One region of the Pantoea sp. UBA4549 genome, then DNA from elsewhere that is predicted to be linked to it. Evidence: predicted binding sites of a transcription regulator. Region 1 holds the regulator's gene; the other holds the start of a gene.
The links. Region 1 encodes LexA, which represses DNA repair genes until DNA is damaged. Its sites were predicted from a motif close to TNCTGTATGTACATACAGNA; they were not measured.
Positions count from the first base shown of each region.

Region 1 (15,460 bases):
TCAGGCCGCCCTCCGGGGCGGCTTTTTATTTTTCAGCTGTTCAGCGCTGCCTGATTGCGCAGCAAAATGCAGAAACAGGCAAGAATCAGGCATCTTCAGGCATAGCCGCATCCAGGCTGGCTGACTACGCTTATAGCGGTCTGCTTTTAACGCTGCCTCAGCGTTCCGGCCTTTCGAACCCCGTAAGGCGTTTGCATACCCTACTCACGACACATCCGACTGGAGACACCATGAATATTACCCATGCCTGGGCCGCACAGGACGCCAAATCAAAACTCGCCCCGTTCGACTACAAACCGCGCGAACTGCGTGACCATGATGTGGAAATTGAAGTGCTCTATTGCGGCGTCTGCCACTCCGATCTGCACCAGGCGCGCAACGAATGGAACAACACGATTTTTCCGGTCGTACCGGGCCATGAAATTGTCGGCCGCGTAACCGCCGTGGGCGCGCACAGCCATAAATATCAGCCCGGCGACCTCGTCGGCGTTGGCTGTATGGTTGACTCCTGCCGCAGCTGTCCGAGCTGTCAGGAAGGACTGGAGCAGTATTGCGAAGAGGGCATGACAGGCACCTACAACGGCCAGGATCGCGAAACCGGCGCGGTCACCTACGGTGGCTACTCCACCAGCATGGTGGTCAACGAAGATTTTGTGCTGCGCGTGCCGGAAAATCTCGACCTGGCAGGCGTTGCGCCGCTGCTGTGTGCGGGGATCACCACCTACTCGCCGCTGCGCCACTGGAATGTCGGCCCGGGTAAAAAAGTTGGCATCGTTGGCCTGGGCGGTCTGGGCCATATGGGCGTGAAAATTGCCCATGCGATGGGCGCGCAGGTTGTGCTGTTTACGACATCGCCATCAAAAGTCGAAGATGGCAAACGTCTTGGCGCTGATGAAGTGGTGATTTCTAAAGATGCCGATCAGATGGCGGCCCATGCGAACAGCTTCGATTTTATTCTGAACACGGTAGCCGCGCAGCACGATCTTAACCCGTTTATTACCCTGCTGAAGCGCGATGGTAATATGACGCTGGTAGGTGTGCCCGAGCACGATCATCCGGCACCTCAGGTGGTTAACCTGATTTTCAGGCGCCGCAGTGTCTCTGGCTCGCTGATCGGCGGCATCGCTGAAACGCAGGAGATGCTCGATTTCTGTGGCGAGCACGGCATCACCTCAGACATTGAACTGATTGCCATGGATCAGATCAATGAGGCGTATGAGCGCATGCTGAAAAGCGATGTGAAATATCGCTTTGTCATCGACATCAACACCCTGCGCGACACGTCTGCGGCGTAACGGCTCAGACGTTGTGCTGGCCGGCGCCCGCCGCGTGCGTGGCGTCGGCCTGCTGATAGGAGGCGTCAACCAGATAGTAAATCTGCGAATCCTTCAGCGAGCCATCCAGCCACAGCGTGCTCCAGCAGGATTTATTCAGATATTCGCTGGGAAAGACGTCGCTGTGCTCTTCACGCAACAGCTCGGCCAGCGCGGGAGAGGTTTTCAGCGTCACCGCCGGCCGTCCCGCTTTTTCATAGAGCATGGCAAACAGCACGCCGTGACTCTTGATCTGTGTCGCATCCCACGCCTCTTTAATGTCCTGCTCTGCGGCGGGTTTACTCATGCAGTAGGTCAATAGCTCAGAAATCGTCATCGGTTACTCCCCTTGTAAAGTCGCGACGATGCGTCTGGCACCGCCCTGTATGCGATGTTCACCCAGCCAGATCCCCTGCCAGGTTCCCAGCATCAGCTGCCCGTGACTCACCGGCAGCAGCAGTGAAACGCCCAGCAGCGATGACTTAATATGGGCAGGCATATCATCGGCCCCTTCATAATCGTGCTGCCAGTCTGCGTTTTCAGGCACCTGCCGTAAAAAGTGCTGTTCCATATCACTGCGCACGGTGGGATCGCAGTTTTCATTCAGCGTCAGCGACGCAGAAGTATGCTGTAACAGCAGATGCAGCTGGCCAATGCGCATGCCGGCAAGGCCGTTAAGCTGGCTTAAGACCTCATCGGTAATGAGGTGAAACCCGCGCGCTTTTGCGCTCAGGGTAAGGGTTTGTTGCTGCCACATATCAACGTCCTAAAAAAACAGGTCTCTTAAGTGTGCAGCATGTTGGCGAAAGGTAAACCCTGCCACTGTAAAAAGCATGAGCGTGGCCTGGCGCGCGCAAAAAAAACCATCCGCATTAAACGGATGGTTCGTGGTGTTGCGTCCGGCGGTTACATAACGGCAGCAAACGCCTCTGCAACGCGTTTAACGTTACTGTGATTCAGGCCAGCAACGCACATACGCCCGCTGGCGATGAGATAGATCCCGAACTCATCACGCAGCCGATCAACCTGCTGTGCGCTGAGGCCGGTATAGCTGAACATACCGCGCTGCTTCAGCAGGTAGTCGACATTTTTGCCCGGCAGAATCGCCTGCAGTTCGCTGACCAGTGCCTGGCGCATCTCCGTGATACGCATGCGCATCGCGTCAACCTCAGCCAGCCACATGTTCAGTAGTGCGGCATCATTCAGTACGCAGGAGACCACCTGGGCACCAAAATTTGGCGGGCTGGAGTAGTTGCGGCGTACGGTTGCTTTCAGCTGGCCCAGCACCCGCCCCGCTTCTTCCGCGCTGTCGCAGACCACAGAAAGCCCGCCCACGCGCTCGCCATAGAGCGAGAAGATTTTAGAAAATGAGTTGCTCACCAGCGCCGGCAGACCCGCTGCGGCGATAGCGCGAATGGCGTAAGCATCCTCTTCCATTCCTGCGCCAAAGCCCTGATAGGCGATATCGAGGAACGGGATCAGCTCCTGCGCTTTCAGCACGGCGGTGGTCTCATCCCACTGGGCATCAGTGAGATCGGCACCGGTCGGGTTGTGACAGCAGGGATGCAGCAGCACAATGGTGTGCTTCGGCAGCGATTTCAGGCAGCTGATAAACGCGTCAAACTTAACGCCGTTGGTCTCAGCGTCATACCAGGGATAACTATTTACCGCGAAACCCGCGCCGTTAAAAATCGCTACGTGATTTTCCCAGGTCGGGTCGCTGACCCAGACCTCAGAGTGCGGAAAATAGCGCTTGAGGAAATCAGCCCCTACTTTCAGCGCACCGGATCCCCCCAGCGTTTGAATAGAGGCGATGCGTCCCGCCTTCAGCACCGGGTGGTCGTGACCAAACAGCAGCGGCGCAATCGCGTTGCGATAAGGACCTAAACCTTCCATCGGCAAATAAAGTGATGCCTGATGCGGCTGCGCCTGCAGACGCTCTTCTGCTGCCGCAACGGCCTGCAGCTGCGGAACAATGCCCGCTTCGTTGTAGAACAGGCCGATACTGAGATTCACCTTATGCGCGCGCGGATCTTGTTTATAGGTTTCCATCAGCGACAGAATCGGATCGCCGGCGTAGGCATCAACGTTTTGAAACACGGTGCAGATCTCCATAAAAATGCGTTAGTAAGCGTAAGACGGCGCTTTTATACCTGATAGCGGCCGGGACGATGGTTCATTGCAATGATAAGGTTAAGGATCGCCGCGCCCGCAACAGAGGCCAGCAGCATTGGTGGCGGTACAACAAACAGCGAGGCGCCGACCACGCAGGTATCGACCATCATCTGTAGCTTCCCGGCACGCAACCCGGTGCGATCCTGTAACCAGAGCGCCAGAATATTGATCCCGCCCAGGCTGGCTTTGTGGCGAAACAACACTATAAACCCGATCCCCATGACCACGTTACCGAACAGTGTCGCATAAAAAGGATTTAATGCCGAAAAGTGGACAAACAGCGGATGCAGCTGGGTAAACAGGGAGACCAGCGCGACGGCGCCAAAGGTTTTGCAGGTAAATTCCCACCCCATACGGCGTATAGCCAGCCAGTAAAACGGCAGATTGATGACAAAAAAGGCGGCACCGAAAGAGGATGACGAAAGGTAGCTGATTAAGAAGGCGATACCGGCTGTTCCGCCGGTCAGCGCGCCCGCCTGTTTCAGCAGCATAACGCCAAATGAGACCATCAGCGTTCCCAGCACGATAGCCAGCGCATCTTCAATACGGGAATGAGGAGCTGCCACTGGCTGAGCGATATTGTCCATCGGGAGATCTCTGTGCAAATAAAAGCGATACATTTGCAAAAAACGCACCACTCCGGCATTGCTGCTGCTCAGCCGGAGGGTGCCAGCGATTATCCCATTGATATCTAAGGCGCTTTATTGCGTGTTTTTATGCATCAGTCAAAATAAAACCGTTGATTCATGCACAAATTCGGTATTTTTCGCGAGAAGTAAGCATAGAAAGCAATCTGATGCACTTTTATGGCGCATTATGCACCTTTATGGCGCGCTTTGTGCGCAGGCTTCATCATCAGGCCATTCTCTTTCAGCCGGTTGAGCACCACCGCCGTTTTCACGTGCGACACGCTCTGATGACCCGCCACCAGCTGGCTGATCAGCGCACTCAGCGAGGCGAGATCGGCTACCGCCACTTTCAGCAGATAGTCAGCGTCTCCGGTGGTTTTAAACGCGTCAACAATGGCAGGTTCTGCTTCAACCATCTGCAAAAAATTATCTTCATAATCGGGCGTATGGTTTTTCAGCCGCACTTCAATCAGCCCCACCATGCCGAGGCCTACCGCATCGGGCGACAGCCGGGCGTGATAGCCGAGAATTAAATTCGCCTGTTCAAGATTAATACGGCGGCGTGAGCACTGTGATGCGGACAGACCCACCAGATCGCTCAGCTCCTGATTGGTGAGGCGGCCATTAGATTGTAATAGCGTCAATATCTTAAGATCGTAATCGTCTACCTGCGTCATTCTGATCCCACAGCGTTATCCCGTTCGCTTTGGCACAGATAACCTGATAGCAGGCAAGCTTGTCCAACACTATTTTCTGATGACGTGAGATGCATGCACAAAACGTGCATGCACAGGCAGGTAAAGGCTTATTCGTCGTCGTATTGCGGGCCGGCGTAGTTGTCAAAACGCGACCACTGGCCGTTGAAAGTAAGACGCACGGTGCCGATTGGCCCGTTACGCTGTTTACCGATGATGATCTCAGCAATGCCTTTCAGATCGCTGTTCTCGTGATACACCTCATCGCGGTAAATAAACATGATCAGGTCAGCATCCTGCTCGATCGAGCCGGACTCACGCAGATCGGAGTTAACCGGACGTTTATCTGCGCGCTGCTCCAGTGAACGGTTTAGCTGCGACAGCGCCACGACCGGCACATTCAGCTCTTTAGCCAGAGCTTTCAGGGAGCGCGAGATTTCTGCGATCTCCAGCGTACGGTTCTCGGAGTGCGACGGCACGCGCATCAGCTGCAGGTAATCGATCATGATCATGCTCAGACCGCCATTCTCGCGGAACACGCGGCGGGCACGCGAGCGAACTTCGGTTGGCGTCAGGCCGGAAGAGTCATCAATAAAGATGTTTTTCTTCTCCAGCAGAATACCCATTGTGGCGGAGATGCGCGCCCAGTCCTCATCTTCCAGCTGACCGGTACGAATACGCGTCTGATCCACGCGCGACAGTGACGCCAGCATACGCATCATCAGCTGCTCGCTGGGCATCTCCAGACTGAAGATCAGCACCGGCTTCTCATTCAGCATCGCCGCATTTTCGCACAGGTTCATGGCGAACGTGGTTTTACCCATGGAAGGACGCGCGGCCACGATAATCAGATCGGACCCCTGCAGACCGGCCGTTTTTTTGTTCAGATCCTGATAGCCTGTATCTACGCCGGTTACGCCGTCATGCGGCGTGGAGACCAGCGCTTCTATCCGGGAAACAGTGGCTTCAAGGATCTGCTCAATGTTCTGCGGGCCATCATCTTTATTCGCGCGCTGCTCGGCAATTTTAAAGACGTTGGATTCGGCAAAGTCGAGCAGGTCTTCACTGCTCCGGCCCTGCGGATCGTAACCGGCATCGGCAATCTGATTGGCCACCGCGATCATCTCACGCACCACTGCACGTTCACGCACGATATCTGCATAAGCGCCAATGTTCGCCGCGCTTGGCGTATTTTTTGCTAATTCGGCCAGATAGGCAAAGCCGCCCGCCATCTCCAGCTCGCCGCGCGTTTCCAGCGACTCTGACAGGGTAATCAGGTCAATAGGCTGGCCCAGCTCCAGCAGCCGCTGCATCTCAGCGAAAATCATGCGGTGCGAGCGGTTAAAAAAATCGTCTGCAACAACGCGCTCAGAGACGTTGTCCCAGCGCTCGTTGTCCAGCATCAACCCACCCAGCACCGACTGCTCCGCTTCTATGGAGTGCGGCGGCATTTTTACGCCTTCCAGCTGCCGATCGCGGGGTTCGTTCGATTTGTTGGTGGGTTTATTTCCTGCCATAGTGAATGCATTACCGATCGTGAAAGGGACGCGCAAGTATACCGCCCCCGGATGAACATTCACAGGAGTCAGCATGGCAAAGCGTATTCAGTTCAGTCAGCACGGTGGCCCGGAGGTTTTGCAGTGGGTTGATTTTGATCCTGCCGATCCGGCTGAGCATGAGGTGCAGGTGGAAAACCGGGCGATAGGCATTAACTATATCGACACCTATGTGCGCAGCGGGCTCTATCCGGTTTCAGATTTTCCTTCCGGACTCGGCACCGAAGCGGCTGGCGTGGTGAGCAAAGTGGGCGCGGCGGTTACGCGTTTTCAGCCTGGCGATCGGGTGGTTTACTGTCAGGCCGTCCTGGGCGCTTACAGCGAAATACACAACGTTGCGGAGGAGCGGCTGGCGCTGCTGCCGGAAAGTATCTCTTTTGAAACGGCGGCCGCCTCATTTCTCAAAGGGCTGACGGTCCAGTATCTGCTGCGTCAGACCTGGAAAGTGAAAGCAGATGAAACGTTTCTGTTTCATGCTGCCGCAGGCGGCGTGGGCCTGATTGCCTGTCAGTGGGCCAAAGCGCTGGGCGCACATCTTATCGGCACGGTGGGTTCCGCAGAGAAAGCGCAGACGGCTAAAGCGGCCGGCGCATGGGCCACCATTAACTATCGCGAAGAGGATATTGCGCAGCGTGTCAGCGAACTGACGCAGGGAAGAAAGGTGGCCGTAGTGTATGACTCTGTCGGTAAAGATACCTGGGAAGCGTCGCTGGATTCGTTGCAGCGCCACGGGCTGCTGGTGAGCTTTGGCAACGCTTCCGGCCCGGTAACCGGCGTGGATTTGGGTATTCTCAACAAAAAAGGCTCTCTGTTTGTTACCCGCCCGTCGCTGTTTGGCTATATCACAAACCGTGAGGAGCTGGAGCAGGCAAGCAGTGAACTCTTTTCGCTGATAGCCAGTCGCGCCATTCAGGTGAACGTACCGGAACAGCAGAAATTCCCGCTGCGTGATGCCGTGCGCGCGCATCAGAGTCTGGAGAGTCGTGCGACGCAGGGCTCCAGCCTGCTATTACCCTGATTCAGCCAAAAAAAGAGGGCTTCCTGAAGGAAGCCCCTGATTCTTTTTTTTCGTTCGCGCTGGTGTAGGGACAGCGGTACTGAATCTGTATTCGTATAGTGGCAGAAAATATAAGTAAAAAATATGTTTAATGCTTATCTGATGCCAGCAGCATTCAGCGCTGTGATCTGAGCCGCATTTATTACCAGCCGCGTCGCTCCATTCGGCTGATTTTTCTTTTAAGCCGGTTCAGTCGGGCGTTGCCACCTGGCGTCGTAAAGTGGCGCCAAAGCCAGACAGCGACCACGGCCAGCAGCAGCCAGGGTAACAGTTTTATGACAAACGCAAACAGGCCGGTTAAAAACATCAGCGCGGTGGCAACGGCTAAAGCCGCAATCACCCCCAGCAGAGAAACGCCGGTCAGCAGCAGCATTAAAAAAAACCCGAGCACAAATACCATTTCCACGTTTAGCCTCCTCTGTCAGAACTCTTCTGACAGATACAATTTTCATGCCAGAATAGCCATTTTATAACCAATTGATTAAATTGGGTTTATTCAGAGTGCTTCAGTAAACGTGGTGAAAAAAACCAGATTTCAGGCAAAATAAAACCGCACCATCTCTGCTGCGGTTTTCAGAGAACGCGGATTACGCTTCCTGCGGGATGCGATCGGCCACCAGCGCCAGCGCGGCTTCCAGCACGCGCACATCCGCGCCCGGTTTATGCGCATTTTCGCTCAGATAACGTCGCCACTGGCGCGCGCCGGGGATCCCCTGGAACAGGCCCAGCATATGCCGGGTAACGTGTCCCAGATAGGTGCCCTGCGCAAGTTCCGCTTCAATATAGGGATACATTGAACGCACCACCGCCACCAGATCCACTGCCGGCGCTGTGCGGTCAAACAGCGTGCGATCGACCTGTGCCAGTATAGAGGGATTTTGATACGCTTCGCGGCCCATCATTACGCCATCTACATGCATCAGGTGCGACTTTGCCTCCTCCAGCGTTTTCACACCGCCGTTGATGGCGATGGTCAGCGCCGGAAAATCGCGCTTTAACTGATAAACGCGCGGGTAGTCCAGCGGCGGGATCTCCCGGTTCTCTTTCGGGCTCAGCCCTGAGAGCCAGGCTTTGCGTGCGTGAATGATAAAGGTGTCGCAGCCGCCCCGCTCTGCCACGGTGCCGGTAAAGTCGCACAGAAACGCATAGCTCTCCTGCTCGTCGATACCGATGCGGGTTTTTACCGTGACCGGAATAGAGACCACATCGCGCATCGCTTTAATACAGTCGGCCACCAGGTTCGCATCCGCCATCAGGCAGGCACCAAAGCGACCGTTCTGTACGCGGTCGGAAGGACAGCCCACGTTCAGGTTGATCTGATCGTAACCGCGCGCTTCAGCCAGTCTGGCGCACTGCGCCAGCGCCGCCGGATCGCTGCCGCCCAGCTGCAGAGCAACCGGGTGCTCCTCTTCGCTGTAGGCAAGGTAATCCCCTTTGCCATGAATAATCGCGCCGGTCGTCACCATCTCGGTATAGAGCAGCGTATCGCCGGTAAGCTTGCGATGAAAATAGCGGCAGTGACGATCGGTCCAGTCGAGCATCGGCGCGATGGAAAAGCGTTGCGAAGAGAAGTTATCAGTCATGAAGCGCAGTAGATCCGGAGTTAAATGATGAGAAACTGCGCAATGATACCACAGCCGTCACGGACGACACAGCCGCCCGTGACAGACCCGTCAGAAGTTAAAGCCGAGCTGTACCATCGCACCCCAGGTACGATCTTTACCGGCGGAGCCCGCCAGATCCAGATGCACCGCATTGTTAAACGGCGACAGACCAAGACCGGCAGTAACCACGTTAACGTCGTTTGATTTCAGATCGGCCCGGTAGCCTGCGCGCAGGGCCAGCCAGTCGAGCATGCGATATTCCGCGCCTGCGCCCGCATACTGGCTGCTCTCCTGCGACTTAAAGCGTTTGGTTTCCGTGAGATCCACATCGCCGGTCAGGGTAACCGGTCCGCGCTCCCACGCGAGGCCGGTCGTTACCAGCGGACGGATTTGATAGGTATCGCGATAGCCATTAACAACTTTGGTATCCAGATCGCGTGAGATCAGGTTCTGGCCGGTCAGACCAAACGTCCAGTTTTCAGCAAATGGGGTGGCGAGACCGGCATCAACGTTAAAGCCGGTGTCTGAACTGCGATAGCGCCCGTTTTTAAGATCGTTTTTATCGTAGTTATAGACGCTGGCGCTGTAGTTATAGAGCCAGGTCTTCTGCAGCTTAGGCGTAACACCCAGCGAGACCGGGTGACCGGCAACCGTAAACTCATGCGCCATGGCAATACCATAATCGGTGACCAGCGCTGCCAGTCCGTTCGCGCTGGAGCGCAGGTTATCCTGATCGCCCGGCTGCGGAAACGCGCCGTTTGCCAGACTGTCCAGATAATCGATATCGCTCTGAACCACGTTGGCACGAATATGGGCGGTACCATACGCTTTGGTGATAAAGGCAAACGGCAGCGTCTCATTCGGAACCGTAACGGCCACTGCAACGCCTGCGGTCGCATCCGCTTTATTACCTTTAAGCCTGCGCAGCTGGTCGGCCATATCGCCGGCTGCGGCACGCAGCTGCGGCACGGCATTGATGGCAGCAAACGGATCCGAGATGAGACTCTCGTTGATGTTATCAATTACGTCGCGATAGCGATCAACCGTATCGGTGATGTCATCAATACGATCGACCAGCTTGTCTTTATCCGTCACCTGTAATCCGGCAGAGGGAAAAATGATGCCGGCATTCTCTTCCGGCTGGGCGCGCGTCATCAGCGCCGGGTTAGCCAGCACGGCAGAACTCCAGTGCGACGAAGCGACACCGGTTCCGCCCATCGCATCATTGCGCGCATCATACCAGGTTCCCGCGGCCAGCGCTGAAGAGGAAGCCAGCAGCGCGTTTAAACCAGCAAAATAAGCCACCCGGGCCAGCGTAAAGCGTGTTGTCGTCATGAGGCTGCTATCACCTTAAAAAATTATTGAGTGTCGCGTAGGCGAAATAATGGTGTTAACCGCTATTCTGAATGGCGGCTAACGCTTCATTGCTGTGAACTGAAAGGGATAAGCACTGCTGTTCGCAGAATTGGACACGAATGCGCCACTCTGCGCTTTTTTTAGCCACTCAGGCGAATTATTGCTCTTATAAGGCCAGTGATAACTTTAGCCTGCCTGAACCATATCGGGAATCTGGTCACTTGCAAAGCAAAAATAGCGCGTAAAACACTCTTAAAATTGCCGGATATGTGTGATCGACAGCACGCTTAGGCCAGAGCAGGCAAAAACAGCATGGGCGGATGGAGTGTGATAAAATAACATCACCTGTAAGCCGGAGAACATTATGTCAACTCTTACCCCAGCGCAGCTGCTGACCCAGGTTGAGGCGCTCTGTCTCGATCGCGGCGTGCGTCTTACGCCGCAGCGTGCCGAAGTACTGCGCCTGATGGCTGAGCAGAAAGGTTCTGTCAGCGCCTACGATCTGCTGGATCAGCTGCGTATGAGTGAACCTCAGGCGAAGCCGCCCACGATTTACCGTGCCCTCGACTTTTTGCTGGAACAGGGATTTATCCACCGCGTGGAGTCCAACAACAGCTATGTGGTCTGTCATCACGTTAATGAGCCGGCCCACAGTTCTGTTATGCTGGTCTGCGACAGCTGTGCCGCCGTGAGTGAACAACAGGCACACGGCGTGGAAAAAATCATTGCGGGACTGGCTGACCAGGCGAACTTCAGCCTGCGCCATACGGTGATTGAAGCGCACGGCCTGTGCGAAAACTGCGCTGAAATTGCTGCCTGTACCCAGCACGCCAGCTGCGCGCACGATCATGAAGCCATGAGTAAAAAACGCGGTAAAAAGGGCTGAGTGCACGCCTGAAGGCCTGCGAGCGGGGGGTATGTTCTGAACCGGGGTAGCGCTAGTCGCGACGATCGTTGTGCCGGCTTTCCCATTCGTTCACTTCGCGCTCCGCTTCTGCTCTCGCATAGCCATAGCGCTCCTGAATTTTGCCAATCAGCTGGTCGCGCCTGCCTTCAATCACGCTCAGGTCATCATCAGTCAGCTTGCCCCACTGCTCTTTGCATTTTCCTTTGAACTGTTTCCAGCTGCCGCTTGCTTCATCTCTGTTCATTACGCGTCTCCACAGTTTGCTGAGCCAGACGGAACGCCCCCACAGCGGGGGCTGAACCGCCGCCTGACCTGCGATCTGTCCTATTAAGGTTAACCGTCGCAGCACAATTCGCCAGTTTTATGCGCTGCCGGTTAACCCGATGACATTACACGCTGAACCAGCTGTCGCGCCGCCAGTGATAGCGCCATATCAGTCCCAGGGTAATGCCTCTTAACGCGAGGAATACGGTAATAGCCAGCCATAAGCCATGGTTCCCGAGCCACGGCAGCGTCAGCAGCGTCAGTGCATAGCCCAGCGCCGCCAGCAGCATGCTGTTGCGCATATCGCGGCCGCGTGTGGCCCCGATAAACATACCGTCCAGCAGATAGCACCAGACGCCAGCCAGCGGCAGGATCACCTGCCAGATAAGGTAGCGGTCGGCCGCTTCGCGCAGCGATTCAATAGAGGTCAGCAGCGCGATAATTGCCGGGCCGCAGACGGCGTAAATCACCGCAAACAGCAGCGCCACGATGCCCGCCTGCCGGCAGGCGGCATACCAGATCAGCCGCAGCCGGCTGCGATCGCCTGCGCCGGTGGCCTCACCGGAGCAGGCTTCCACCGCGTAGGCAAAGCCATCCAGCGCATAGGCGGTAAAGGTCAGAAACATCAGTAATACCGCATTGACCGCGACCACCTCAGGGCCGAGCCGCGCGCCCAGCAGCGTCAGCGAGGCAAAGCAGAGCTGCAGCAGCAGCGAACGCAGCATGATGTCGCGGTTAAGACGGAACAGGCGCGCGGTGTCGCCGCGCCAGCTGGCTTTGAGCAGTGAAAATGATATGCCGCGCAGCGCCAGCACACGTGCCACCATCCACAGCCCTGCCGCCAGCGTCACATAATCCGCGACGGCGGTGGCCGCAGCGGCACCCGCCACGCCCCAGTGCCACTGCAGAACAAACAGCAAATCAAGCAGGATATTCACAACGTTACCGGTGATGAGCAGCACCATTGGTGCACGCGCATACTGTACGCCAAGCAGCCAGCCCAGGATCACCAGATTTGCCAGTGTGGCAGGCGCACTGAGCCAGCGGATAGCGATAAAGGTTTGCGCCTGCTGCTGCACCGCCTCGCTGCCGCCCATCAGCGCGGCCGCCAGCTCGCTGACCGGGGTACGTAATGCAATGAACAGCACGCCTGCTGTCAGCGCAATCAGCATCGGCTGGATCAGCGCACGCGCCAGCGCAGGTGTATCCCGGGCGCCAAATGCCTGTGCCGTCAGACCGGTGGTGCTCATGCGCAGAAACAGCAGCAGCATAAAGACAAAGCTGGTGGCGGTTGCGCCCACGGCCACGCCGCCGAGATAAACCGGGCTGTCGAGGTGACCAATGATAGCCGTATCCACAATGCCCAGCAGCGGTACGCTGATGTTAGAGAGGATCATTGGCAGCGCCAGCCGCCAGAGCGTGCGGTCAGAAGAGGTAAACAGCGGCATCAGCCAGTCCTGTTAATGCGGGCAACGCGCTTCATGCAGCTGCACGGCGTCACGGTTGGAAGCAGAGGGGTAATATAGCAGACTGCGGTCTGTGCAGGCACAGACCGCAGCAGGGGGACTAACCAGGTATTACAGCCATTCACCGGTGCGGACAATACCCACAGCCAGACCTTCAACGGTCAGTGACTGCTGGCGCGTATCCACTTCGATAGGCTGAAAATCGCTGTTTTCTGGCAGCAGATGCACGATAGCACCCTGCTTTTTCCAGCGTTTTACGGTGACTTCATCATCGATGCGCGCTACCACGACCTGGCCGTTACGCACATCCTGGGTTTTATGTACGGCAAGCAGATCGCCATCCATAATCCCGATATCTTTCATCGACATTCCGCTGACGCGCAGCAGAAAATCAGCGCTCGGCTTAAACAGGTTAGCATCGACCTGATAATGGGTCTCGATGTGCTCCTGAGCCAGCAGCGGCTCGCCGGCAGCCACACGTCCGATTAACGGCAATCCGCCGCTTGTCTCTTCTTCCATCAGCAAGCGAATGCCGCGTGAGGCGCCAGAGACAATCTCAATGACCCCTTTACGCGCCAGCGCTTTCAGGTGCTCTTCAGCCGCATTGGGTGAGCGGAAGCCCAGCTGTGAAGCAATTTCAGCACGCGTTGGTGGCATGCCGGTTGAATTAATATGGTCGCGAATCAGGTCATAGACCTGCTGCTGCCTGCTGGTTAACGCTTTCATCCCGCCCCCTGGTTGTTTATACAGTCGCTGTGAGTATATACAGGTATTGGCGAAATGAAAACCGCAGCTGCGGCAAAAATCAGCGATATATCGGTACTTCAGGCCTTAATGCGCGTGCGGCCAGAGCAGCGAAATCCAGACAAACAGCGCAAGCAGAATGGTCAGCAGCACGGCGGCAGAGCCCATATCTTTGGCGCGCCCCGCCAGCGGGTGACGCTCCTGACCAATTCTGTCGACCACCGCTTCAATCGCGCTGTTCAGGATCTCTACCACCACCACCAGCATCACCGAGCCAATCAGCAGCACGCGCGTCACCGCGTCCACATCCAGCCAGCAGGCGATGACCACCGCGATCGCCGCCGCGATCGCCTCCTGACGAAAAGCCGCCTCATGTTGCCACGCTGCGCGTATACCCTGCCAGGAGTAGCCTGCGGCTTTGATAATGCGCAGCAGGCCGGTAACGTTATTTGCCATGGATAGGGAACCCTTGAGTAATTTTGGCGTCAATGAGTGCGCAGCGTACGATGGCACAGCCACAGATCTTCGCTGCACTTTCTGGTATGCTTGCCGCGCTTTGCTAACAAGAGGCTTCAAGTTGTCTATGTCAGGTTGGCGTAAACTCTATTACAAATTATTGAATTTACCACTCTCTATTTTGGTAAAAAGTAAGGTCATACCGACCGATCCGGTTTCGGAGCACGGTATCGATCCCACCCGTCCCGTGATGTATGTTTTGCCTTATGATTCAAAGGCGGACCTGCTTACATTGCGCAATCAGTGTCTGCGGCTTGATCTGCCCGATCCGCTGGCGCCGCTGGAGATTGACGGTACGCTGCTGCCGCGCCATGTGTTTATCCATGACGGCCCGCGCGTCTTCCCTTATTACGTGGCGAATCCGGAGTCAGTGAAACTGTTTCACGACTATCTGGATCTGCACCGTAATAATCCGCAGCTGGATGTCCAGATGCTGCCGGTGGCGGTGATGTTTGGCCGGGCACCGGGCCGTGAAATTCAGGGTGAGCCCACGCCGCATCTGCGCGTACTGAATGGCGTGCAGAAGTTTTTTGCCATTCTCTGGCACGGCCGCGACAGCTTTGTCCGCTTCTCTTCTACCGTCTCGCTGCGCCAGATGGCGACCGAACACGGCACGGATAAGTCGATTGCGCAGAAACTGGCACGCGTGGCGCGTATTCATTTTGCCCGTCAGCGTCTGGCTGCGGTAGGACCCAGCCTGCCTGCCCGTCAGGATCTGTTCAACAAACTGCTGCAGTCGAAAGCGATTGAAAAAGCCGTTGAGGATGAAGCGCGCAGCAAAAAGATTTCGCATGAAAAAGCGCAGCAAAACGCCGTTGAGATGATGGAAGAGATCGCGGCGGACTTCTCGTACGAGGCGATCCGCGTCACCGACCGCATCATGGGCTGGCTCTGGAGCCGGCTCTATCAGGGCATTAACGTAAACGGCGGCGAGCGCGTGCGTCAGCTGGCGCAGGATGGCCATGAAATAGTCTATGTGCCCTGCCACCGCAGCCATATGGATTACCTGCTGCTCTCCTACGTGCTTTATCATCAGGGACTGGTGCCGCCGCACATCGCTGCCGGTATCAATCTCAACTTCTGGCCAGCCGGACCGATTTTCCGCCGGCTGGGGGCCTTCTTTATTCGCCGTACTTTCAAGGGCAATAAACTCTACTCCACCGTATTCCGCGAATATC
Region 1 is NZ_DGLH01000001.1:5,316-20,775, reverse strand. Features, by position in the region: gene B3041_RS00105 (NAD(P)-dependent alcohol dehydrogenase) at 231-1,295, shown strand; gene B3041_RS00100 (MmcQ/YjbR family DNA-binding protein) at 1,300-1,650, opposite strand; gene B3041_RS00095 (secondary thiamine-phosphate synthase enzyme YjbQ) at 1,654-2,070, opposite strand; gene B3041_RS00090 (amino acid aminotransferase) at 2,220-3,413, opposite strand; gene B3041_RS00085 (YitT family protein) at 3,461-4,075, opposite strand; gene B3041_RS00080 (Lrp/AsnC family transcriptional regulator) at 4,303-4,794, opposite strand; gene dnaB (replicative DNA helicase) at 4,923-6,329, opposite strand; gene B3041_RS00070 (quinone oxidoreductase) at 6,403-7,386, shown strand; gene pspG (envelope stress response protein PspG) at 7,568-7,825, opposite strand; gene dusA (tRNA dihydrouridine(20/20a) synthase DusA) at 8,013-9,008, opposite strand; gene B3041_RS00055 (conjugal transfer protein TraF) at 9,099-10,364, opposite strand; gene zur (zinc uptake transcriptional repressor Zur) at 10,750-11,271, shown strand; gene B3041_RS00045 (CsbD family protein) at 11,324-11,536, opposite strand; gene dinF (MATE family efflux transporter DinF) at 11,682-13,004, opposite strand; gene lexA (transcriptional repressor LexA) at 13,134-13,748, opposite strand; gene B3041_RS00030 (diacylglycerol kinase) at 13,854-14,222, opposite strand; gene plsB (glycerol-3-phosphate 1-O-acyltransferase PlsB) at 14,350-15,460, shown strand, end outside.

Region 2 (15,460 bases), on a different contig from region 1:
AATAACGCTCTCATCTGGTGCCGTCATATGCCAGTTAAACAGGCTGGGACGCTTAACCCATAACTCCCCTTCACCATCCTGAACATTAGCGCCGCTGCCGTCGGTCACTTTCTGACTAAAACTGGCATGGAAGCTGTTTACTTTGTTCAGGCGCTGCTGCAGATCGCCAGAGGCATCTGCCAGTGCAGATGCTGAAACAAAACCGGCCAGCAGGCCACAGGCAATAACGCGTAATTTCATCTGATTCGATTCCTTATTCACTGTTCCTGATACTCACTGCTATTAAACGTAGTTGCCGTATTGTCTCTTCGACAGAAGAAAAAGCCGAAAGGTCCCAAAGATATGGAGATTGCGCAACAGATAAACAATGGGCCAGTTAATAACTGGCCCATGAGGAAAATAGTGCTGTCAGCCGGCGTTACATTTCATGTGGTGGCGGTGAAAGCACCTCGCGGTTACCGTTATGGCCCGGCTCAGAAACAATACCCTGTGCTTCCATCTGCTCAATGATACGTGCCGCACGGTTGTAGCCGATGCGGAACTGACGCTGCACGCCAGAGATAGAGGCACGACGTTTCTCAACCACAAAGGAGACAGCCTGATCGAATAGCGGATCGAGCTCTTCATCACCATCCATACCCCCTGCGCCGCCTTCGCTCTCCTCACCCGCTGTGATGCTGTCAATATACTGCGGGCGTCCGCGCGCTTTCCAGTCCTGCACAACAGCATGAACTTCCTGATCGCGCACGAATGCGCCATGCACGCGTACCGGCATCGAAGAGTTAGGCGGCATGTAGAGCATATCACCCATTCCCAGCAGCGACTCTGCGCCGCCCTGATCGAGAATAGTACGCGAGTCAATTTTACTTGATACCGTAAAAGCGATACGGGTAGGAATGTTGGCTTTAATCAGACCGGTAATAACGTCAACCGACGGACGCTGAGTTGCCAGCACCAGGTGAATACCGGCAGCACGCGCTTTTTGCGCCAGGCGCGCTATCAGCTCTTCTACCTTTTTACCCACGGCCATCATCAGGTCGGCAAATTCATCTACCAGCACCACGATGTAAGGCAGTTTCTCCAGCACGGGCGGTGTCATGTCCATGCTGTCTCCCGGCTTCCAGAACGGATCCGGAATCGGACGGCCCATCGCCGCAGCCTGCTCGATTTTTTCGTTATAACCGGCAAGGTTACGTACGCCCAGTGCAGACATCAGTTTGTAGCGACGCTCCATCTCTACCACGCTCCAGCGCAGCGCGTTAGCCGCGTCTTTCATGTCGGTTACCACCTCGGTAAGCAGATGTGGGATCCCTTCATAAACTGACAGCTCAAGCATTTTCGGGTCGATCATAATAAAGCGCACTTCTTCCGGTGTCGCTTTATAGAGCATGCTGATGATCATGGTGTTAACGCCAACCGACTTACCGGAACCGGTGGTACCGGCTACCAGCAGGTGTGGCATTTTTGCCAGATCGGCAACAACAGGCTGTCCGGAAATATCTTTACCCAGCACCACTGACAGAGGAGAGGGGTTATCGCGGAATTTGTCGCAATCCAGCACTTCACGCAGATAGACTGTCTGGCGATGTTTGTTCGGCAGCTCAAGCCCGACATAAGGTTTACCGGGGATGACCTCCACCACGCGCACCGCCACGGCTGACAGCGAACGCGCCAGATCGCGGGAGAGGTTAGAGATCCTTGCTGCTTTAACGCCCGGAGCCAGGTCGAGTTCAAAACGGGTGATCACCGGGCCCGGAGAGATCCCTACCACTTCAGCTTTTACCCGATAGTCCGCCAGGCGTGCTTCTACCAGACGCGCCGTCTGTTCCAGCGCAAACATATCCACGGGCTCTTCTTCTTCCGGCGGAGCTGTCAGCAGCTCAAGTACCGGAAGCGGCGTCGAAGGTTTCTCCAGTGGTCGTTCATGACGCACCAGGAAAGGGTGAAACAGACTATCCTGCGCCGGAGTAGCCGGTGCGACTGCAGGCTCTGGCTCTGCTGCAAATCCTGTGCTGCCCGCTTCACTGTATGAAGGCGGTGGAACGGGTTGTGCGGGCACAGCCGGTTCCGCTACCGGCACGGCGGGCTGCTGCCATTGAACCGCTGGTTCCGCTGCCGGTGCAACTGGCTGCTGCTGCACCGCCGGTTCCGCTGCCGGTACAGCTGGCTGCTGCCACTGAATAGCGGGTTCCGCTGCTGGTACGGCTGGCTGCTGCCGCGGCGCCACAGGTTCTGCTGCCGGTACGGCTGGCTGCTGCCACTGCGCTTCAGGTTCCGGCGTGGCCGCGATAGTAAACAGCGGTTCGCTCGGCGTATCATCAACCAGATCTTTCATGGGTGAGAAGTCAAAAGCAGCCGAGGTATCCAGATTAAACACCGGCGCTTTTTCTTCCTGTGGCGCGCTATAGCGCTGCTGCTGCTGTGCCGCAAACTGGCTTGCCAGCTGCGCCTGATGCTGCGCCTCCTGATCATCCTCTTCAGTATGCGACTCCCAGCTTTCACCATAGCGCTGCTGCTGCTGTGACTGAAATGCATCACGCAACTGCGCTTCCTGAAGCGCAGCGTCTTCTTCATACTGCGGCTGATGCAGCGTGGCACTCACATCCGGCTGCTGCTGCTCTGCTTCTTCACGCGCTTTCTCTTCTGCCATACGCTGTGAAGGCAGTTTAATCCCATAAGAGGCAAGTTCACGTCGGGTCGGCAGTTTAACTTTGTTGGGTCGCGGCAGCTCCGGACCAATACCCTGCTTTACCTGCGGGTTACGATCGCGCTCAGGCACAATGTCAAAAACAGGCGACAGCGACTCTTCCGCACGCTGTACGGCAGCAGTGGCAGCACCTGTGGCCGCAGCGGCCGTAAATGCAGGGGCAACAGCAGAAAAGCGATCGGCACTTTGCCAGTCGCCCATGCGCGGGCCATCTTCATCCTGTACAGCAGGTGACGCGACAGGCTCTTCCGGCAGTTCAAAATGATAGAGGGGTGGCGTCTGCGATGCTGGCGTAGCTGCAACAACCGGTTGAGATGCGACCGGTTGCGGCACCGCAGCCTGTGTAGCCGCTGGCTCAACCGCCAGTACAGGTTCTGCTACAGGAGCCGAAGCGGGCGGTGCCTGCCGGGCAGCTTCACTCACTGCAGACAGTGCTGCAGCGGTTGCGCTGGACGCTTTGGCCAGCAGGGGTTCACTGGCCAGCTCAGCAGCAAGTGCAGGCGCGGGCGCAGGCGTTCGCGGCGCAGCCAGCAGCACGTCCTCTTCGTCAGCAGCCTGAAGCGCTACAGCCGGACGCGCTGGAACATCCGCGTCCTCATCATACTCCTCTTCTTCCCAGCGATCGTCATGACGAGAGCGGTTACTGGCGAACGTCAGCACGCCCATTACCACGCTCCCGATTTTTTCAGCGATAGCGAGCCATGACCAGCCAGTATAGAGTGTGATACCTGCAGCCCAGATACAGAGCAGCGTCAGCGTGCCGGTTGCTCCATGAAGCCACGGTGCCATAGCATTGCTGACCAGACTGCCGATAACACCGCCTGAGGCGAAGTACCAGATATCATCCACATTCAGTGCTGCCAGGCCACAGGTAGTCACCACCAGCGCCAGCACGCCTATCAGACGTAATCCAACGGCAAAATAGTCGATATAATCCTGCCGATCGCGCTGACGAAAAGTGATCCAGCACAGGCCCAGGATAACGGGTGGAATGGCATAAGCCATCACGCCGAAGATAAACAGCAAAGTATCTGCCAGCCAGGCGCCAACGCTACCCCCGATATTATGGATAGGTTCATGCCATGCGGTCTGAGACCAGCTGGGATCGGAAGGGTTAAAACTCACCAGTGACACCATCAGATAGATGGCGAACAGGGCTACAAGGATGAGCAACGCCTCGAGCAGACGACGTCCACTGCTCAGCGGTTGTAACGAAACATCTTTATCTTCTGTGTATTCCTGGCTCAAGAGAACTCTCCAGGTGCCTGTAAAATAAGAAGGCAACAGCGCCGGAAGAGCCCGACGCTGGTCCTGTATGAATTCACAGGAGTGTACCTAAATCCTGCACGCTTTGCACCTTCCCTGCGTTAGCGGGTTTTAATGACCAGCCGGTTACTCTGTTTAACCTCTTCCATCACGACATAGGTACGGGTGTCGTTTACGCCTGGCAGGCGCAGCAAGGTTTCTCCCAGCAGTTTGCGATAGGCAGACATATCAGGCACGCGGGTTTTCAGCAGATAGTCAAAGTCACCGGAAACGAGGTGACACTCTTGAGTTTCCTCAAGTTTTTGCACTGCGGCGTTAAATTGCTCAAACACGTCAGGGGCACCGCGATTCAGAGTAATCTCAACAAACACCAGCAGGGATGCATCAAGATAGTGGGGGTTGAGCTGCGCGGTGTAGCCCAGGATAAAGCCCTGTCGCTCCAGACGGCGAACACGCTCAAGGCATGGCGTTGGCGAAAGGCCTACGCGCTTGGAAAGCTCAACATTGGAGATACGGCCATCTTTTTGCAGTTCATTCAGGATATTTCTGTCGATACGATCCAGATCTTTTCCGGGGCGCTTTTTATTGTCTACCATTATTATTGTCTCTCTTAATTCCTTCCCTATGCCTGCCACACCCTGAAAAATGCGTATTTCAGAGCCTTACTGAATTGAAGACCATAAGCCTGTGCAGTCACGCACCATCCGTATGACGCATGCTGTCTGTCCACATCATGCGTCATTACCAATGTCAGGCTGAGATTTTCTGACGCCGCCGCGCAAAACAGTGATGAATTACCATTCTGAACCGTCAGAGACTCTCTGCTTCTTCCAATGTTTTCGCAAATGCGCAGGCGATTGTCAAAGTAAAACATCTAAATTCAGTACAAGATGCCAGATACCGTGCTGGAGCCCTGTTTTTAAATGATATTTTCAGGGCAGTGATGTCCTTTATTTACTCAGAATGCACTCTTTTAGCGCAACGCTGCAGCAAAGATACGTTTCATCGTCTACGCCGCTTGCAGCAATTGCTAACAAAATGGTGCAAAGCTTTTTTTGCTGTCCTAATTTCCCTACAATCAAAATCACTGTTGTCAGAAACACACTGAGGAATGCATGAGTACGGCCAAACACAGCAAACTGCTTATCCTGGGCTCAGGCCCAGCCGGTTATACCGCTGCAGTTTATGCGGCACGCGCTAACCTGAATCCGGTGCTGGTTACCGGTCTGGAAAAGGGCGGCCAGCTTACGACGACCACCGAAGTTGAAAACTGGCCAGGCGACCCGCACGACCTGACCGGGCCGTCGCTGATGGAGCGTATGCATGCGCATGCCGAAAAATTCAATACTGAAATCCTGTTCGATCATATTCATACCGTTGATCTGCAGCAGCGCCCTTTTCGCCTGACCGGTGACAGCGGCGAATATACGGCGGACGCTCTGATTATTGCGACGGGCGCATCGGCACGCTATCTGGGTCTGCCTTCTGAAGAGGCGTTTAAGGGCCGGGGCGTCTCTGCCTGTGCAACCTGCGACGGATTTTTCTATCGCAACCAGAAAGTTGCGGTAATCGGCGGAGGCAATACTGCTGTTGAAGAGGCGCTGTACCTTGCCAACATCGCGGCTGAGGTGCACCTGATCCACCGCCGTGACACCTTCCGCGCAGAGAAGATTCTGATCGACCGGCTGATGGAAAAAGTGCGCAGTGGCAATATTGTGCTGCATACGCATCGTACGCTGGAAGAAGTGACCGGTGACCAGATGGGTGTGACGGGCGTGAAGCTGCTGGCAACTAACGGTGAGCCTGCAGAATCACTTGAGGTAGCAGGCCTGTTTGTGGCGATTGGTCATAGCCCAAACACTGCCATTTTCGAGGGCCAGCTGGCACTGGAGAATGGCTACATTAAAGTACAGTCCGGCCTGCACGGTAACGCGACCCAAACCAGTATTCCGGGCGTCTTTGCCGCAGGTGATGTCATGGATCATACCTATCGTCAGGCGATTACATCAGCCGGCACCGGCTGTATGGCTGCGCTGGATGCAGAGCGCTATCTGGATGGTCTGGTTAAAAACGATCGGTAAGTTGTTAATAATCTGATCATAATTATATGAAGGCGACCTGTTCAGGTCGCCTTTTTTATATACAGCGTGCTAAAGTGCTGCCGATCGCAATAACCTGATACTTTATCCGGGTTTCGCCCTGATTCAGAAGAGCAGACGACAGTATGAACAGATCACGGCAACAGACAGTGCTGAGCTGGTTACGGCAGCAGCGAGCTTCTGGCGCAAATGCCCTGCGGCTGGCTGCACTATGCGGTTTTGCCTCCGCAATCATCCTTATTACGCAGGCGTGGCTGATGGCTACGCTACTGTACCAGCTAATCGTGTCTCATCAGCCCCGTTCGGCGCTGGTTGCTCAGTTTCTGCTATTGCTGCTCTGTTTTCTGTTGCGCGCCGGTTTTAACTATGGACGGGAGATGGCGGGCTTCCGCGCCGGTCTTGCTATCCGGCGGGCGCTGCGGCGGCAACTGCTTGATCGTCTTGATGCGCTTGGGCCTGCCTGGATACAGGGCAAACCTGCGGGCAGTTGGTCAACGCTGCTGCTTGAACAGATTGAGCAAATGCAGGATTACTATGCACGCTATCTGCCACAAATGACGCTGGCAGTGGTTATTCCCTGTGCGGTTCTGATTGCCATATTTCCCGTCAACTGGGCTGCAGGGTTGATTCTGCTGGTTACCGCACCGCTGATCCCGCTGTTTATGGCGCTGGTTGGCATGGGTGCAGCGGATGCCAGCCGGCGTAACTTTCTCGCGCTATCGCGGCTGAGCGGTGATTTTTACGACCGTCTGCGCGGGCGCGAAACGCTGCGTTTGTTCCACCGTGCGGCGGCTGAAGAAAAGGCTATTGCTGCCAGCACCGATAGTTTTCGTCAGCGGACGATGGAAGTGCTGCGTCTCGCGTTTCTCTCCTCAGCGGTACTGGAGTTTTTTGCCTCGCTGGCCATTGCCGTTGTTGCCGTCTACTTTGGCTTCTCTTACCTTGGCGAATTTGATTTCGGTCATTACGGTGCCGGCGTAACGCTGTTCGCCGGCTTTCTTGCGCTGATCCTTGCACCGGAGTTTTTCCAGCCGCTGCGCGATCTGGGCACCTTTTATCACGCTAAAGCGCAGGCGACAGGCGCGGCAGATGCGCTGGAAACGTTCCTGCATGCGTCGCCGGACGTTCCGCAACCGGAGGCGGTTCGTCCATGGTGTGAAAACGCCCCTCTGACGCTGACCGCAGAAAATCTGGTGGTGATGAGTGCCAGCGGCCATGCGCTGACGCAGCCGCTTAATTTCACTTTGCACGCAGGCTGCCGGGTTGCACTGGTTGGTGAAAGCGGCGCAGGTAAAACCGTGCTGATGAATGCGCTGCTTGGTTTCCTGCCCTGGCAGGGGACGCTGCGGGCTAACGGCGTGGATCTGCGCTATATCGAGCGTGCAAGCTGGCAGCGACAACTTGCCTGGGTGGGGCAAAACCCACAGCTGCCCGCAGGAACGCTGCGCGATAACCTGATGCCGGAGCAATCCGCTGATGAGAGCAGGCTGCAGGCTGTATTGGCACAGGCAGGCGTGAGCGACTTTCTGGCTGGCCTCCCGCTGGGGCTGGATACGCCGACCGGCGATGATGGGGTCGGACTTTCCGTCGGTCAGGCACAGCGGATTGCGGTTGCCCGTGCGCTGCTGAAGCCGGCAAAACTGCTGCTGCTGGATGAGCCCGGTTCAGGTCTGGATAGTACCAGTGAATACCATGTGATGCAGGCGCTTAACCAGGCGGCACGGCAGCAGACGACGCTGATGATCACGCATCAGCTGCACGATCTGGCGCAGTGGGATGCGGTGTGGGTTATGCAGCAGGGTGCACTGGTACAGCAGGGAAGCTGGCAGCAGCTCAGCACTCAGCCCGGGCTGCTGCAGGAGATGATACGGCAACGTCAGCAGGAGGATTCACTGTGCGTTCATTAATGCCTTTTTTGCGTCTGTTCCGGCAGCATCCCTGGCGCCTGGGATTAGGGATCGCGCTGGCTATCTTTACCCTGCTGGCCAGTGTGAGCCTGCTTACGCTCTCCGGCTGGTTTCTTGCTGCCTCCTCGCTGGCAGGTATGGCCGGGCTCTACACCTTCAACTATATGCTGCCGGCAGCAGGCGTGCGCGGTGCCGCGATTATACGTACCGCAGCGCGTTATTTTGAGCGTCTTGTCAGTCATGATGCCACCTTTCGGGTGCTGCAGCATCTGCGTGTATATACTTTCAGGCGCCTGATGGCACTGGCGCCTGAGCAGCTGTCGCGCTTTCGCCACGGCGAGCTGCTGAACCGCTTTGTCAGCGATGTTGATACGCTCGACCATCTCTATCTGCGCGTTATTTCGCCTCTGGCCGGTGCAGCGGTGGTTATTATCGTTGTAACCGGCGGTCTGTCCCTGCTCAACCTGCCCCTGGCGCTGATTTTAGGGGGCAGCATGCTGCTGACCCTGCTGATACTGCCCGCCGCGTTCTGCTATTTTGGTCAGACTGCCGGCGCGCGCATCGCCCGTTCGCAGGCGAGCTGGCGCCTGCAGCTTGCCTGCTGGCTCATGGCACAGGCTGAACTGCAGATCTATGGTGCGGCAACGGCCTGGCGTCAGCGGCTGGACAGTGAAGAGCGGCAGTGGCAGCACGCGCAGCAACAGCAGCATCACCTGCAGGCGTTTGCACAGAGCCTGCTGCTGCTGATAGCCGGTCTGACCGTAACGCTGCTGCTGTGGATTTCAGCTGACACTGTCGGGGGCGCAACGATTGCGCTGTTTCTGTTTTGCGGTCTGGCGGCGTTTGAAGCGCTGGCGCCGGTTGCCGGCGCGTTTCTGCCGCTGGCGCAGGTCAGCAGCGCCGCACAGCGCGTGCAGGAAATCATTGACCAGCCGCCGGCCATCCATTTTCCGCCGCGTATGCAGGACGCAGGGCCGGAAATGCGTCTGGTACTGGATGACATCTCATTTAGCTATCCGCAACGCCCGGAGCCGGTATTACAGCATTTTTCACTGCGGCTGCAGCCGGGCGAACGTATTGCCCTGCTCGGCCCGACCGGCTGTGGCAAATCGACCCTGCTGGCGCTTATCACCCGCAGCCGGGAAGCCACCGCGGGTCATATCTCTCTTAATGATATTCCGCTCTCAGAGTGGGATGAGCGCAGCCTGCGGCAGCGTATCAGCGTGGTAACACAGCGCGTGCATCTTTTCAGCCAGACGCTGCGCGATAACCTGTTACTGGCGCGCCCGGCGGCCAGCGATAGCGAGCTGACTGCCGCGCTGGTTCAGGCTGGACTCGGCTTTCTGGCCGAGCAGCCTGACGGACTGGATAGCTGGATGGGTGAAGGCGGCAGGCCGCTGTCCGGCGGCGAACTGCGGCGCCTGGCCATCGCGCGTGCCCTGCTGCATAACGGCGACCTCTGGCTGCTGGATGAGCCTACCGAAGGGCTGGATGCCACGACTGAGCAGCAGATCCTGCAGTTACTGCTGCGGGTCAGCGAGGGTAAGACGCTGATCGTGGTAACCCATCGCCTGCAGGGCCTGGAAAGGATGGACCGCATCTGCGTGATGGATCAGGGCACCATTGTGGAATCGGGTTCGCATGACGAATTAATCTCAAAAGCGGGTCGCTACTGGCGTTTCCGGCAACGCTTTGCGTTATAGTCTGGAGATGACGCTTTTGGGTAGCTGATGCCATGAGACTGGTACAACTTTCACGTGATTCACTGCACTTTCCACCGCCGGAAATGGCGCTGCGCGAACCAAACGGTTTGCTGGCTATGGGCGGAGATCTCTCGCCTGCGCGTTTGATTAATGCGTACCAGCACGGTATTTTTCCCTGGTTTTCGCCCGGCGACCCGATCCTCTGGTGGTCGCCCGATCCGCGAGCCGTGCTGATGCCAGATGCGTTTCATCTCAGCCGGAGCATGGCGCGTTTTCACCGGCGCTCTCCCTATCGCGTTACCATGAATCACGCGTTTGCGCAGGTGCTTGAAGGCTGCGCCACCGGGCGTCAGGAGGGAACGTGGATCACCTTCGAAGTCAAACGTGCCTGGCTGCGGCTATATGAGCTGGGCCATGCGCACTCTATCGAAGTGTGGCATGAAAATAGCCTGGCTGGCGGCATGTATGGTCTGGCGCTCGGACAGATGTTTTGCGGAGAATCGATGTTCAGCCGACAGGAAAACGCGTCTAAAACCGCGTTATGGGTCTTTTCACAACACTTCCGTGCCCACCAGGGAAAACTCATTGATTGCCAGGTGCTGAATCCCCACACCGCATCACTTGGGGCAACAGAAATCCCGCGTGCTGACTATCTGCAGGCGCTAAAAAAACTGGCGTGGCAGCCGGTTGCTGAGGGATGCTGGCAAACACAGACCCTTTTTTAGCCCTGCCCGCAGATGTTTTGCACACAAATCTACATAAAAGTGATACAATAAGCGAGTTTGGTATGTCGTCCGCGCTTCGCTGTGGCGAGCCGGAATTGCCAGGCTGGGAATCTCACCTGTTCCTGAAACTGTTTCATCCGTGCCCGCCGGGCCGGTTGCTGCAGATTCTTAGCCCGCTAATCCCCCGCAGACGTCAACAACACCCGAATTTATCCGTACTGCACGCGCTATAGCGCGACGCACGGCGAAGCGTTGGCAAAAACAGCCAACGTTTCTTTACATAAATCATGGAATTCGGCATTATCTTGCCGGTTCAACAGTTTGGTAGTTCACCCAGAGGATTCGATGGCCAAAGAAGACAATATTGAAATGCAGGGTACCGTACTGGATACGTTACCTAACACCATGTTCCGCGTAGAGCTTGAAAACGGGCACGTGGTTACCGCTCATATCTCCGGTAAAATGCGCAAAAACTATATCCGCATCCTGACGGGTGACAAAGTCACTGTTGAGTTGACCCCGTACGACCTGAGCAAAGGCCGCATTGTCTTCCGCAGTCGCTAAGCTGCTGCACACGTCGCGGGCTGGTTAAGTTTCCAGCCGCAAAAAAAGGCCGGATAATTATCCGGCCTTTTGTTTTCCTGGTCAGGCGTTAGTGCACAGTCCCTTCCGTTTTACGCTTTTCAGCGCTCAGGAAGTGATAAGTAAGCTGGTTTTTATCTTTATCCAGCCCCACCGACACCGAGCCTCCATCCACCAGTGAACCAAACAGCAGTTCATTGGCCAGCGGTTTTTTCAGGCTTTCCTGCACTGTACGCGCCATCGGACGCGCACCCATTGCTTTATCGTAGCCTTTTTCTGCCAGCCAGTCGCGCGCGTCATCGCTCACTTCCAGTGAAACACCTTTTGCGTCCAGCTGCGCCTGCAGTTCAACAATAAACTTATCGACTACCTGATGGATCACCTCAGCAGAGAGATGACGGAACCAGATAATGTTGTCGAGACGGTTGCGGAACTCTGGCGTAAAGATCTTTTTAATCTCTTCCATCGCATCCGTACTGTTATCCTGCTGAATCAGGCCGATCGACTTACGTTCGGTTTCGCGTACGCCAGCATTGGTGGTCATGACCAGCACCACATTGCGGAAGTCCGCTTTACGCCCGTTGTTGTCGGTCAGCATACCGTTATCCATAACCTGCAGCAGCAGGTTGAAGACATCCGGGTGCGCTTTCTCAATTTCATCCAGCAGCACAACCGCGTGCGGATGCTTGATAACCGCATCCGTTAACAGACCACCCTGGTCAAAGCCCACGTAGCCTGGAGGTGCACCAATCAGGCGGCTGACCGTATGGCGCTCCATGTATTCCGACATATCGAAACGCAGCAGCTCAATGCCCAGCGCTTTAGCCAGCTGTACGGTGACTTCTGTTTTACCTACCCCGGTCGGGCCGGCGAACAGGAAAGAGCCTACCGGCTTGCGATCCTGACCCAGGCCAGCGCGGCTCATTTTAATCGCTTCGGTCAGCGCCTCAATTGCATTATCCTGACCAAATACCAGCATTTTCAGGCGGTCGCCCAGATTTTTCAGCGTATCACGATCGGTGGCCGACACGCTCTGTTCCGGAATACGTGCAATTCGCGCCACTACCGATTCAATGTCAGAGACATTAACGGTTTTCTTACGCTTGCTCACCGGCACCAGACGTGCCCGCGCACCCGCTTCATCAATCACATCAATCGCCTTATCCGGCAGATGACGGTCGTTGATATATTTCACCGCCAGTTCGACTGCTGCGCGCACGGCCTTAGCGGTATAACGCACGTCGTGATGCGCTTCATATTTCGGCTTCAGTCCGTTGAGGATCTGCACGGTCTCTTCAACCGAGGGTTCAGTAATATCAATTTTCTGGAAGCGGCGCGCCAGTGCGCGATCTTTCTCGAAAATATTGCTGAACTCCTGATAAGTTGTGGAACCCATCACGCGGATTTTGCCGCTGGAGAGCAGTGGCTTAATCAGGTTAGCGGCATCCACCTGCCCGCCCGACGCCGCACCGGCACCGATGATGGTATGAATTTCATCAATAAACAGGATGCTGTTGTTATCCTGTTCCAGCTGTTTGAGCAGCGCTTTAAACCGCTTTTCAAAATCGCCGCGATATTTGGTGCCCGCCAGCAGAGAGCCGATATCCAGTGAATAGATAGTGCACTCTTTCATTACTTCCGGTACGTCACCCTGCACAATACGCCAGGCGAGCCCTTCGGCAATAGCGGTTTTACCCACGCCGGATTCACCCACCAGCAGCGGATTGTTTTTACGCCGGCGACACAGCACCTGCACGGCGCGCTCCAGCTCTTTGTCGCGACCAATAAGCGGGTCAATGCCGCCAACGCGAGCAAGCTGATTAAGATTGGTGGTGAAGTTTTCCATACGCTCCTCCCCGCCTGCCTGCTCTTCATTGACCGGATTATCCGCATTACTCTGCGACTGACCGGGCTCATCTTTACGCGTGCCATGAGAGATGAAATTCACCACATCAAGACGGCTGATTTCATGTTTGCGCAGCAGATATGCCGCCTGCGACTCCTGCTCGCTGAAAATAGCGACCAGGACGTTAGCGCCTGCTACTTCACTGCGACCGGAAGACTGAACGTGGAACACCGCACGCTGCAGTACGCGCTGGAAGCTGAGCGTAGGTTGCGTATCGCGCTCCGCTTCGCCTGCCGGCAGCACCGGTGTGGTTTGTTCGATGAAGGCTTCGAGTTCCTGACGCAGAGCCACAATATCCACCGTACAGGCTTCCAGTGCCTCTCTGGCCGACGGGTTGCTGAGCAGCGCCAGCAACAGATGTTCGACGGTCATAAACTCGTGACGGTGCTCGCGCGCTCTGGCGAAAGCCATGTTTAAACTGAGTTCCAGTTCTTGATTGAGCATTTGGCACCTCCCCCAATTATCGCTCTGACTGCCTGTTTCCTATATGGAGACAGGTTCAGGCTTTTTCCAGCGTACACAGCAAAGGATGTTGATTCTCTCTGGCATAGTTGTTCACCTGCGCAGCTTTTGTTTCTGCTACTTCAGCGGTGAAAACACCGCAGACTGCCTTTCCATGATAGTGAACTTTCAGCATCAGTTGCGTGGCGCGTTCAATATCATAAGAAAAGAACTTTTGCAGAACGTCAATAACAAATTCCATAGGTGTATAATCGTCATTATTCAGGATGACTTTATACATTGAAGGCGGCTTTAACCCTTCACGTACTTTGTCTTCGGCCAGGTGTTCAAAATTAAGCCAGTCGTTTGTGTTTGCCATAATCATCCATTGGAATTCTGCGTTGCGGTCATGCATTTTAGCCTGCAGTAACCTGAAGTTTAACACGTCTGTCAAGACGGGTTTGCTATCGCTGCTATCGGTACGAAAAGCAGATGCGCGACCTGTATCACAAAATTCTCAATAGCGTTAACTGCCTCAAATTTTGATGAATTTCTGCCCACGCATCCGGGCCGATTGCTTGACGATAAGGTCCGTTTCTCTACATTCTACATGCACAAGCTGACTGAGTTTTAAACAACCTCGACTCACAGCTGCGATGACCTCACCTACTTATCAGAATGTCTTGCGAGGGAAGTAAAAGCATGGAGACGGGTACTGTTAAATGGTTCAACAACGCCAAGGGCTTCGGCTTTATTTGTCCGGTTGGCGGTGGCGATGACATCTTTGCGCACTACTCTACCATTCAGATGGAGGGTTACAGAACGCTTAAAGCGGGTCAGCACGTTCAGTTTGACGTTCACGAAGGACCAAAAGGCAACCATGCCAGTCTGATTGTTCCCTGTGAGGCGGCGTTGCTTTCCTGACCTGTGCAGCGCGGTTATTGTGACCACTCCGCACCTGAAATGCCAGCCGGTAACGCTGGCATTTTACTTTTCCCTCTACCCTGCACGCCGCTGTGCCAGCAGTTTTACCTGACTAAACAGCTCCCTGAACAGCGACGGGATGGCCTGCGGGCCGCGCTCACCGGCCGCCAGCGCCACGGCGATAGCCAGCTCAGGCTTGGAGCTATGATGGATCGCCTGAGTAATAATACGCCGTGGCGTCATCGCAATGTTTAACGGCAGGTGCGCCATTTGGTGATAGACCGCGCGAAATCCGTGCTGATAGAGGAAATGTTCAATGTCGGCTGCCGGAAACTGCGTCAGATGCACCTCCGCCTTTTCGTGGATCAGCAGCTGGCTGCGGGTTGTCGCCGCATATTTCTTTCCTGCCTCATCGCCATCGGTCAACACATGCCAGGCAATTCCCATACGCCGGGCAAACTTCAGCAGCGGCTTCAGGCCGGCCTGGGCAAACTCGATCACCCGGATCCCTTCTGCTGCAAAATGATCGCCCTGCTGCCGCGCCAGTTCGTTAACGATCCATACCTCAGTCTCGCCCTCCACCAGTAACCAGCAGCGGGCAAACAGTGCAGCAGGTCGATTGACGCGAATATGAAACGCGATACGCCGGTGATCCTCCGCGCTCAGTCCCGCTTCACCAATACGCCATGCCACCACGCGGCTCGCTTCGCGCACCAGACGACAGAGATTTTCCAGCGGCGTCTGGGAGACCAGTTCACCTGAATTAGTGGTAACCAGTCGCTGTAGCGGCAGCAGCGTCAGTAAATTCCAGGTCACTGAAAGCATTATCGGATGCAGCCGCGTTTCAGGATCTTCGACCAGCAGAACAGGCTGTGCGCCGGCTGGCAGCGCACTGCTGCCAGGGAGCAGTGCCAGCAGCCGCAGCTGCACCTCGCGACGATGCTCAGCACTGGCCCCTGCCAGCAGCCGGTTAAGCGCATCCAGCGCCTGCCAGCCTGCGCTGCCATCGCGCAGCTCCGGTGCCATTCGTGGGTGACTGACGCCGGGTTGCTGAACAAGAAAATAGTGCGCCATAAGCTGCTGCATTGTCTGTACGCCCTGCCGCAGTACCTCATCGCTCAGTGCCTGCCCGCCAGCTGCGCGATTAAGCTGCTGTAATACCGCCTGCAGCGCCTGCAGACCCGGATCCCGCCCGTCACC
Region 2 is NZ_DGLH01000009.1:871,078-886,537, forward strand. Features, by position in the region: gene lolA (outer membrane lipoprotein chaperone LolA) at 1-240, opposite strand, end outside; gene B3041_RS10835 (DNA translocase FtsK 4TM domain-containing protein) at 419-3,955, opposite strand; gene lrp (leucine-responsive transcriptional regulator Lrp) at 4,075-4,569, opposite strand; gene trxB (thioredoxin-disulfide reductase) at 5,089-6,054, shown strand; gene cydD (heme ABC transporter permease/ATP-binding protein CydD) at 6,198-7,979, shown strand; gene cydC (heme ABC transporter ATP-binding protein/permease CydC) at 7,967-9,682, shown strand; gene aat (leucyl/phenylalanyl-tRNA--protein transferase) at 9,715-10,407, shown strand; gene infA (translation initiation factor IF-1) at 10,753-10,971, shown strand; gene clpA (ATP-dependent Clp protease ATP-binding subunit ClpA) at 11,060-13,339, opposite strand; gene clpS (ATP-dependent Clp protease adapter ClpS) at 13,395-13,715, opposite strand; gene cspD (cold shock-like protein CspD) at 14,039-14,260, shown strand; gene B3041_RS10885 (ATP-dependent nuclease) at 14,336-15,460, opposite strand, start outside.
Region 2: B3041_RS10835 (DNA translocase FtsK 4TM domain-containing protein) is a predicted target of LexA. The motif match lies at 4,017-4,036, and genes of this name have one in related genera.